2 regions of the Arthrobacter sp. LjRoot78 genome follow, and region 1 is predicted to be linked to the other one. Evidence: predicted binding sites of a transcription regulator. Region 1 holds the regulator's gene; the other holds the start of a gene.
What was found. The regulator Rex, encoded in region 1, represses fermentation and respiration genes when NADH is low (regulators of the CRP and FNR family bind a similar motif). The targets are predictions, from matches to a motif close to CTTGTGAANNNNTTCACAAG.

Region 1 (4,408 bases):
GACCGTGTACCGCCTTGTCCATTCCGGAGAGATGCCGGCCGTCCGGTTCGGCCGCTCCTTCCGGGTGCCCGAGTCCGCCGTCGAACAGTACGTCAAAGGTGCTGTTGTGGAAGGCCAGACGGACACCGCCTAACCTCCGCAGCGGCCGCAACCAAGGTGTGCGGTCAGGCGGGGTCAGTGGGAGCGCCGGATAAGCGGTACCCTGTTAGGGAACGTTTTTCGTTATTGTAAGAATCTGTTTGTTGTTTAGTCTGTTGCCTAGTCCACGGACCTCTTCCATCAGACAGGTACTCCATCTAGTTTGTAAGGAACTTTCGTGGGTTCAGTTATTAAGAAGCGTCGCAAGCGTATGGCCAAGAAGAAGCACCGCAAGTTGCTTCGTAAGACCCGCCACCAGCGCCGTAACAAGAAGTAGAGATACTTCCTACAGCGTGAGATGCCCGTTGCCTTTGGCAGCGGGCATTTTTCTTTGGGCCCTGACAGGCCCCGGCCGCAGTGCTGCGCCGGGCGCGTCCGGGCCGGCCGCCGCGGCGGAGTCCTAAACCGTGGGGCCGCGGAAGCGGGTGAAGCCCCGCCACAGGCCGTAGGCGGCGCCGCCGACAGTGGCGGCCTTCAGCCCAAGCGTGGCCGCGCGGCGTCCGGAGCGGAAGTCGTACACCGGCCAGTTGTTGTCCCGGGCGTGGCGGCGGAGCCGGGCGTCGGGATTGATCGCCACGGGATGGCCCACCATGCTCAGCAGCGGAATGTCATTGTGTGAGTCGCTGTAGGCCCAGCAGCGCTTGAGGTCCAGATCCTCGGCGTCTGCGATGCCCTGGACAGCCACAGCCTTGGCCTGGCCGTGCAGGATGTCGCCCACCAGCCGGCCGGTGTACGCCCCGTCCTTGACTTCGCCGACGGTGCCCAGGGCCCCGGTCAGGCCCAGCCGGGTGGATATCACGGTCGCCACCTCGATGGGTGTCGCCGTCACCAGCCACACCATGCGTCCCACCCGGAGGTGCTGCTGGGCCAGTGCCTTGGTGCCCGGCCAGATCCTGGACTCGATCATTTCGTCGAAGACTTCTTCGCCAAGGGCTTTGATGTCCTCCACGGTGATGCCGGCCGCCAGCGTCAGGGCCGAGTCCCGGACCGCATGGACGTCATCCATGTTCTCGCCGCGGAGAATGAACTTGAACTGCTTCCAGGCCATGCCTGCCGCCTGCGGCAGGGTGAACGCGCCGCGCTGATGCATTTTTCTGGCCACGTGAAAGAGGCTGGCGCCCTTCATGAGGGTGTTGTCGACGTCGAAGAAGGCGGCCTCGCCGTGCTGCAGCGCACCGGCCGGCTGCCGGATTACGGCGACGTACTTCTCCTCGGGCATGACTTGAGTCTAGTCAATGGTCGAGTCCACGCCGTCGAGTCCACGCTGTCGCGGGCTTGCCGTCGCAGCCGGGTGGCGGCCGGGCTACGGTTAAGGCATGGCAAAACCCGACGTCGTCCTGATCACCAAAGCTGACTGCCACCTCTGCGAGGCGGCGCGCGACGCCGTCGGACGGGTCACAGCGGCACTGGGACTCGAGTGGACGGAACAACTGGTGGACAACCAGCCGGAGCTGCGCGAGCGTTACGCCGAAGAGATCCCCGTTGTCCTGGTGGACGGCATCCAGCGGGACTTCTGGAAGATCGACGAAACCCGGCTGGAGCGGATCCTACGCCAGGCTGTGGCCAAATAGGCGCAGCGACTTCTGCTTTGTTGGCAGTGCGGAGGGGGCTCTAGAGTGGACTCACAACGCGACGCAATGGAGCAGATAGTGACTTCGCTGGATTCATCCCCCGAGGCTGTCCATGGGGATAGCGGAACTGCGGCCAAGCAGATTCCGCCCGCAGCCGTGGCCCGGCTGACCATCTATTTGCGCGCCCTCACCACAATGCTGGCCGAAGGCGTCGAACGCGTCTCGTCCGAGTCCCTCGCTGAAGCCTCCGGCGTCAGCTCGTCCACCCTCCGCAAAGACCTCTCGCACGTCGGGTCCTACGGCACCCGGGGCGTCGGCTACGAAGTGCAGTACCTCAGCCGCAACATCTCGGCCGCACTCGGGCTCACCCGGGACTGGAAAGTGGCAATCGTGGGCGCCGGTAACCTCGGCAAGGCCCTGGCACGGTACGGCGGTTTCGAATCGCGGGGCTTCGACGTGGTGGCGATTTTTGACGCCGACCAGATGGTGGTGGGCAACGAGGTGGGCTGGCTGCGCGTCAGCGACGTTGCGGACCTGGAGCCTGTCCTCCAGCGGACCGGTGCCAACATGGTGGTGCTCGCCCTGCCGGCCGCCGTGGCCCAGGGCGTGTGCGACCGCGTCATCGCGGCCGGCGTGCGAAGCATCCTCAGTTTTGCGCCCGTGATGCTCCAGGTGCCGCCGGGCGTGAACCTGCGCAAGGTAGACATGGCCACCGAGCTGCAGATCCTGGCCTACCACGCCCAGCGGATCCAGAACCCCGACGACGGCGAGTAATCCCGCCGTCGGGTCTCCCGCCGTCGGGTAATCCCGCCCTAAGAGTGCCGCCGCTAACGGCCGTAGGGGTAGCCCGGCTGCCCGTAGGGGCCGGCGTACGGCTGGTACTTCCGGAAATACGGCGCTGACCCGGGGAGGTACAGGAGTACGATCGCCGCGACGCCGGCCAGGATGGACGGCGTTCCGAGTCCCATCTGCAGAACGCCCAGTAGGGAGAACGCCGCGAAGATGGTGCCCAGGACACGGGCCCAGTTGCGGCCCTTTCGGATGTTGAACGCCACCAGCGCGTACAGCAGCACGCCGACGGCGGCAATCAGCACCACCATTCCCACAATGACGCCCTTCACGGCCTCGAAATCCACGTCGGCTCCGCTGGTGGCCAGCCTGGCATCGAACTGGCTCCGCATCGCGGGGTCGTCGATGGAACCTATTGACAGGAACACGGAGCCCACCCAGAGCGCGCACGCGACGATCAGCAGCCAGAACGAGAGGTTGACCAGCGGGGGAGCGGCGGTGCCCGAGTTTCCCTGCTGCGGCAATTCCGAGGGGTAGGCGAAGTACTGGGGCTTCCCGGACTGCTGCGGCTGCGCATATTGAGCCTGCCCGTACTGCGCCTGCCCGAACTGCTGCGGCGGCTGGCCGTATTGCGGCGCGGGCTGGCTGTACGGGGGCGCCTGCGCATACTGCGGTGCCTGCGCAAAGGCGGACGGATCCTGCCCGTACTGCGGTGCCTGCGCAAAGGCGGACGGATCCTGCCCGTACTGCGGTGCCTGCTGGCCGTAGGAACCGCCGCTTGGATCGCTGGGATACGACGGCGGGACGGGCGGAGTGCTCATTAGTGATCCTTTGCGAGTCGGTTACTCAGTAATCGGCACCGGGATCAGCCACCTCACCTGCCCCCAGCGTGATTTTGGTAACACGGTACCGTGCGGAAGGGCGTTCTGGGCATAGTTTGCGGCTCAATTTCCGCTCAAGAGGTTGCCGGCCAAACACAGAGGGCGCGGACTCCGGAGGCTCGCGACTGATGCCGCGGGTGCCGTCCAAAGTCCACGCCCTCCGGGTGTGGAATAGTGGTGCTGTGGTGTGGTGCTTCGGTGTGAGTTAGCGGCCGTAGGGGTTGCCCGGCTGGGCGTACGGACCGCCGAACGGCTGCTGCTTCTGGAAGTACGGGGCCGATGCCGGGAGGTAGAGCATCACGATGGCCGCGATCCCGAGCAGGACGGCGATGGTGCCGATGCTGAGCGGAAGCAGGCTGAAGATCGAGAGGGCAGCAAAAACGGTGCCCAGGATGCGCGCCCAGTTCTTGCCCTTGCGCACGTTGAAGGCAACCAGTGCGTAGAGCCCGGCGCCGATGAGGCCCATCACAACCATGGTTCCGATGACAACGCCCTTGATCGATTCAAAATCGATGTCTGCACCGCCTGCCCGCATCTGCTCCTCGAACGTGCTCCGCATGGCGGGATCATCCAGCGCGGGAATGGCGACCAGAAGGGAGATGAGCCAGAGGGCGCCCGCCGCAATGATCATCCAGAAGGCATTGTTGACCATCTTCGGAACCCCGCCGGCTCCGGGACCCTGCGGCTGTTCGGACGGGTACTGGGCATAGGGGGACTGGCCGTACTGCTGCGGCGCCTGGCCGTAGGGCTGCTGGCCGTACTGGGGAGCAGCGGGAGGCTGCTGCCCGTACTGCGGCGCGTTCTGCCCGTACTGGGGGGCAGCGGGAGGCTGCTGCCCGTACTGCGGCGCGTTCTGCCCGTACTGGGGAGCGGCCGGCGGCGTGTTTTGGCCGTACTGCGGCGTGGCCGGGGGCTGCTGGCCGTACTGGGGGGCGGCAGGTGACTGCGGCGCGTTCTGCCCGTACTGGGGAGCGTCGGGGCCAGGCTTGCCGTTCTCGGGTTCGTTCGGGGTGGCTGGAGGCGTGCTCA
Region 2 (4,408 bases), 940 kb from region 1:
TCGAAAACCATCCGGTGGTCCGCGCCCGTACCGTGCAGGAAGAGCGCCACGGGGAGGGGGCGCTGACCGCTGTCGGCGCCGCCGGCCGGAATCGCCACGGACCAGTTCGTTCCCGTGTCCGGGCGGAACCTCGACGTGAAGGATCCACTGCGAACTTCCCCGGTCGAAGCCGTGAGGCCGTCGGCGACCGGCGCACATGCGGCCAGCACCGCGGCAGTCACACCGCCGGCTCCGAGTTCCAGCAGCCGCCGGCGTCCGAGCGTCGCAAATTCCATAAGCCGATCATAGGCGTGAAGGCCCCACCACCGGCCCGCAGCTCAGGCCGCCTTGATCGGCGGTTTGGCGGCGGCCGTCGCGGCCTGGTTTTCGCGGGCGAGGAAGGCAGACAGTTCGCCGATCGTACTCATCAGCGGCGCGGGGAAGACAACCGTGGAGTTCTTGTCCACCGCGATTTCGACCAGGGACTGCAGGTTCCGCAGCTGCAGCGCCAGCGGGTGGGCCATCATGGTGTCCGACGCGTCGCCGAGGGCAGCGGCCGCGATGGCTTCGCCTTCCGCGGCGATGATCTTCGCCCGCTTTTCCCGCTCGGCCTCGGCCTGGCGGGCCATTGCGCGCTTCATGCTCTCGGGCAGTTGGATGTCCTTCAGTTCCACCAGGGTCACCTCGACACCCCACGCCAACGTCAGGGCATCGAGGATTTCCCGGATATCGCTATTGATGCGCTCGGTTTCTGACAACGTCTGGTCCAGGCTGTGCCTGCCGACTACCTTCCGCAACGTGGTCTGCGCGATCTGGTCTATGGCGGCCGCCACGTTCTCGATGGCCACGACCGATTTCACGGCATCGACCACGCGGTAGTAGGCCACGGCGGAAATGTCGACGCTCACGTTGTCCTGGGTGATGATTCCCTGCGACTGGATCGGCATGGTCACGATCCGCAGGCTGACCAACGGGAGGCGGTCGACGACCGGGATGATGAACCGCAGGCCCGGGAGTCTAATGCCAATAACCCTGCCCAGCCGGAAGAGCACCCCCTGCTCGTACTGCCGCACGATCCGGATGGACATCTTCAGGAAGATGAGCAGCAGCACTGCGACGGCGATGGCGATGTAGGTACCGGTGGGGTCCATCAGGATCCCCTCTTTTCTTGCATGAGTTGACCTTGTCCAATTGTCCCACTTGGCGCCCGAAACGTCCCGCTTGGCGCCCGAAACGTCCCGCTTGGCGTCCGAAACGTCCCGCCGGGCGCCCGCAGGACGTCCCGCACGCCGGGCGCCGGTGCAGCACGTAGAATGAAATGCGGATGGGTTGACCAGGCGGCCGCGCGTCACGCAAGTGGCTCGAGGAACGTCCGGGCTCCGCAGAGCAGGGTGGTGGGTAACGCCCACTCGGGGCAACCCGCAGGCCAGTGCCACAGAGAATAGACCGCCTGCGTCGCGCCGGTTTGAAAGCGGCACGAAGCAGGTAAGGGTGAAACGGTGGTGTAAGAGACCACCAGCTTCCCGGGTGACCGGGAAGGCTAGGTAAACCCCACCCGGAGCAAGGCCAGACAGGGCACGTTCGAGGGCTGCTCGCCCGAGTGTCCGGGTAGGCCGCTGGAGGGCGTCGGCAACGGCGTTCGTAGATGGATGGCCGCTACTCCCGCACCGGTAACGGAGCGGGAACACAGAACCCGGCGTATCGGTCAACCCATCCATCACCGCTTTCAGGCACGTCTCCCATCGCCGGCATGTGAGTGACTTCACGCTTTGCGGGGCAGTACTGGCGGCGCCGCCACCCTAGAATGGATAGCGAACGTAGAAGTTCTGCCGCCGGGTCTGCGTTCGCAGCCGGCGGTTTTTCTTTGCGATTCTCCAAGGTGTCCGGGGTGGACCGAATCCCCGCCGATGCCTGTGCCCCGGAATACCTCCGGTGGCCGACATCCGCATACGAGGACGTATGTGGTTGACCCAAGGAAGGTAGTTCTGTGAGCCAGACGTCAGATTCTTGTCTTGATACGTGGATGGGCCGTGAGGCACTTGCCGAGGCCATGATCCCGGTGATCGGCCGGCTGTACCGCGAGAACAACGTGGTGACTTCCATCCACGGCCGCAGCCTGATCAACAAGTCCACCATGAACATCCTGAAGGCGCACCGCTTTGCGCGCCGGATGAGCAAGGACGAGCTGCTCCTGGAAGAGACGGCCCCGCTGCTGGATGCCCTCGCCGGGCTGGATCTGGGTGCTGCGGCAATCGACATCGCCCGCCTGAACCAGAAGTTCAAGGCCGAGGCGAACGGTGCGAGCCTGGAAGAGTTCCTGCGGGCCGAACTCGCGGACGTCGTGGGGAAGCGTGGAGGCGACGACCGCACCAGCACCGACGTCGTGCTCTACGGCTTTGGCCGCATCGGCCGCCTGCTGGCGCGCCTCCTCATCGAAAAGGCCGGTGGCGGTCACGGACTCCGGCTCCGCGCGATCGTGGTCCGCCGCGGCTCGGACAACGACCTCGCCAAGCGTGCCAGCCTGCTGCGCCGGGACTCCGTTCACGGATCGTTCGAGGGCACCATCAAGGTGGACACCGAGAACAACACCATCACGGCCAACGGTGTCCAGGTCCAGGTCATCTACTCGGACAACCCCTCCACCGTGGATTACACGGCCTATGGCATCAAGGACGCCCTCGTGGTGGACAACACGGGACGCTGGCGCGACGCCGAAGGCCTGTCCCAGCACCTCCTGAGCAAGGGCGTCTCCCGCGTCCTGCTCACGGCACCCGGCAAGGGCGAGCTGAAGAACATCGTCCACGGCATCAACCACGGCACCATCCTGGACTCGGACAAGATCGTCACCGCGGCGTCCTGTACCACCAACGCCATCACCCCGGTCCTGAAGGCCATCAACGACAAGTTCGGCGTGGTCCACGGCCACGTCGAGACGGTCCACTCCTTCACCAACGACCAGAACCTGATCGACAACTTCCACAAGGGCGACCGCCGCGGCCGCTCCGCCGCGCTGAACATGGTGATCACCGAAACAGGTGCCGCCAAAGCAGTTGCCAAGGCGCTGCCCGAACTCCTCGGCAAGCTCACCGGCAGCTCCATCCGCGTCCCCACCCCGGACGTGTCGCTGGCCATCCTGAACCTGAGCCTGGAGCAGGGCACCACCAAGGATGAGGTCAACGACTACCTGCGGCAGATGTCCCTGCACTCCGAGCTGCGTAAGCAGATCGACTACATCGATTCCCCCGAGGTCGTTTCCACGGACTTCGTCGGTTCGCGCCGTGCAGGCATTGTTGACGGCCTGGCCACGATCTCCAACGACAAGAACCTGGTCCTCTACGTCTGGTACGACAACGAGTTCGGCTACAGCTGCCAGGTGGTCCGCGTGATGGAGGAAATGGCCGGCGTCAACCCGCCGTCGTTCCCCGTCAAGGAACCGGCCGCGGCGCTGGCGGCAATCTCGGTCTAGGGGCCCGGACGGGTCCGGGTCTGAGGTTTCCCGGCCGATGCTCTGGCATCGGCCGGGAAACGGACCCAAAATGGTGTCATGGAACACGAATCGACTCTCGAACATGAAACCACCCTCGAACACGCCCTCGACGTAGCACGGCAGAACCACAAGGAAGCTACCCGCCTCCTTGAACAGGCGCGCGTGGCGCATGCCGCGGGAGAGATTCCCGATAGCAGGATCAAACAGCTTGAGGAGCTGCTTGACCTTGCCACCGTAGACCTGAAGCGTGTGATGAAGGAGCAGTAACTGCCCCTCCACACTGTGGATATCGGCCGCGTTGTCAGTGGCCGCACCTAAGCTCGTCCGGTGCGTAGGAATCATCATCGGGCTCTGCAACCATGACCATCAGCTGGGCGGCCTACCGCCGTGCGCGGCGCCGCTCCCGCCAGGCCTGGGCCGTGCTGATCGTGCTGGCCGTAGGACTGGTCTCCGCGGTGTGCTGGTTTTTCACCGCAGGCCAGTTTGCCGTGGCGGAGCCGCCCGTCACCGGTCCCAGCACTGCTCCCGTGCTGGACCCGGCGTGGATGAAAGCAGTTCTGCCCGTCCGCCCCGTACCGGAAGGACGTGCGGCTGATGTGCTGGAATCGCTCGAGGTGAAAGGGCGGGCGGCCAACGACAACTACGAGCGCACCGCGTTCGGCCAGGCCTGGCTGGATGTGGACCGCAACGGCTGCGACACCCGCAATGACATCCTCCGGCGGGACCTGGGCGGCGCGCAGTTCACCGAGGGCTCCCGGTGCCGTGTGGCACGCGGGGAATTCCATGAGCCGTACACCGGAGCGGTGGTGACCTTCACCAGGGGAGCAGAGAGCAGCAAAGCCGTCCAGATTGACCACGTCGTGGCTCTGGGCGACGCATGGCAGAAGGGGGCCCAGCAGTTGACGCCGCTGCAGCGCCAAAACCTCGCCAACGATCCTCTCA

Region 2: the regulator Rex is predicted to act here: its motif matches at 1,729-1,748, upstream of ACSQ1X_RS12415 (glyceraldehyde-3-phosphate dehydrogenase).

What each region holds. Positions count from the first base shown of each region.
Region 1 covers NZ_CAXUTG020000001.1:3,612,932-3,617,339, reverse strand. Annotated here, with positions in the region: gene ACSQ1X_RS16865 (helix-turn-helix domain-containing protein) at 1-133, shown strand, start outside; gene ACSQ1X_RS16860 (30S ribosomal protein bS22) at 317-415, shown strand; gene ACSQ1X_RS16855 (HAD family hydrolase) at 539-1,357, opposite strand; gene ACSQ1X_RS16850 (glutaredoxin family protein) at 1,455-1,709, shown strand; gene ACSQ1X_RS16845 (redox-sensing transcriptional repressor Rex) at 1,788-2,483, shown strand; gene ACSQ1X_RS16840 (hypothetical protein) at 2,537-3,319, opposite strand; gene ACSQ1X_RS16835 (hypothetical protein) at 3,585-4,408, opposite strand, start outside.
Region 2 covers NZ_CAXUTG020000001.1:2,669,609-2,674,016, reverse strand. Annotated here, with positions in the region: gene ACSQ1X_RS12430 (alpha/beta hydrolase) at 1-275, opposite strand, end outside; gene ACSQ1X_RS12425 (slipin family protein) at 318-1,130, opposite strand; RNA gene rnpB (RNase P RNA component class A) at 1,305-1,696, shown strand; gene ACSQ1X_RS12415 (glyceraldehyde-3-phosphate dehydrogenase) at 1,967-3,445, shown strand; gene ACSQ1X_RS12410 (hypothetical protein) at 3,524-3,733, shown strand; gene ACSQ1X_RS12405 (HNH endonuclease family protein) at 3,826-4,408, shown strand, end outside.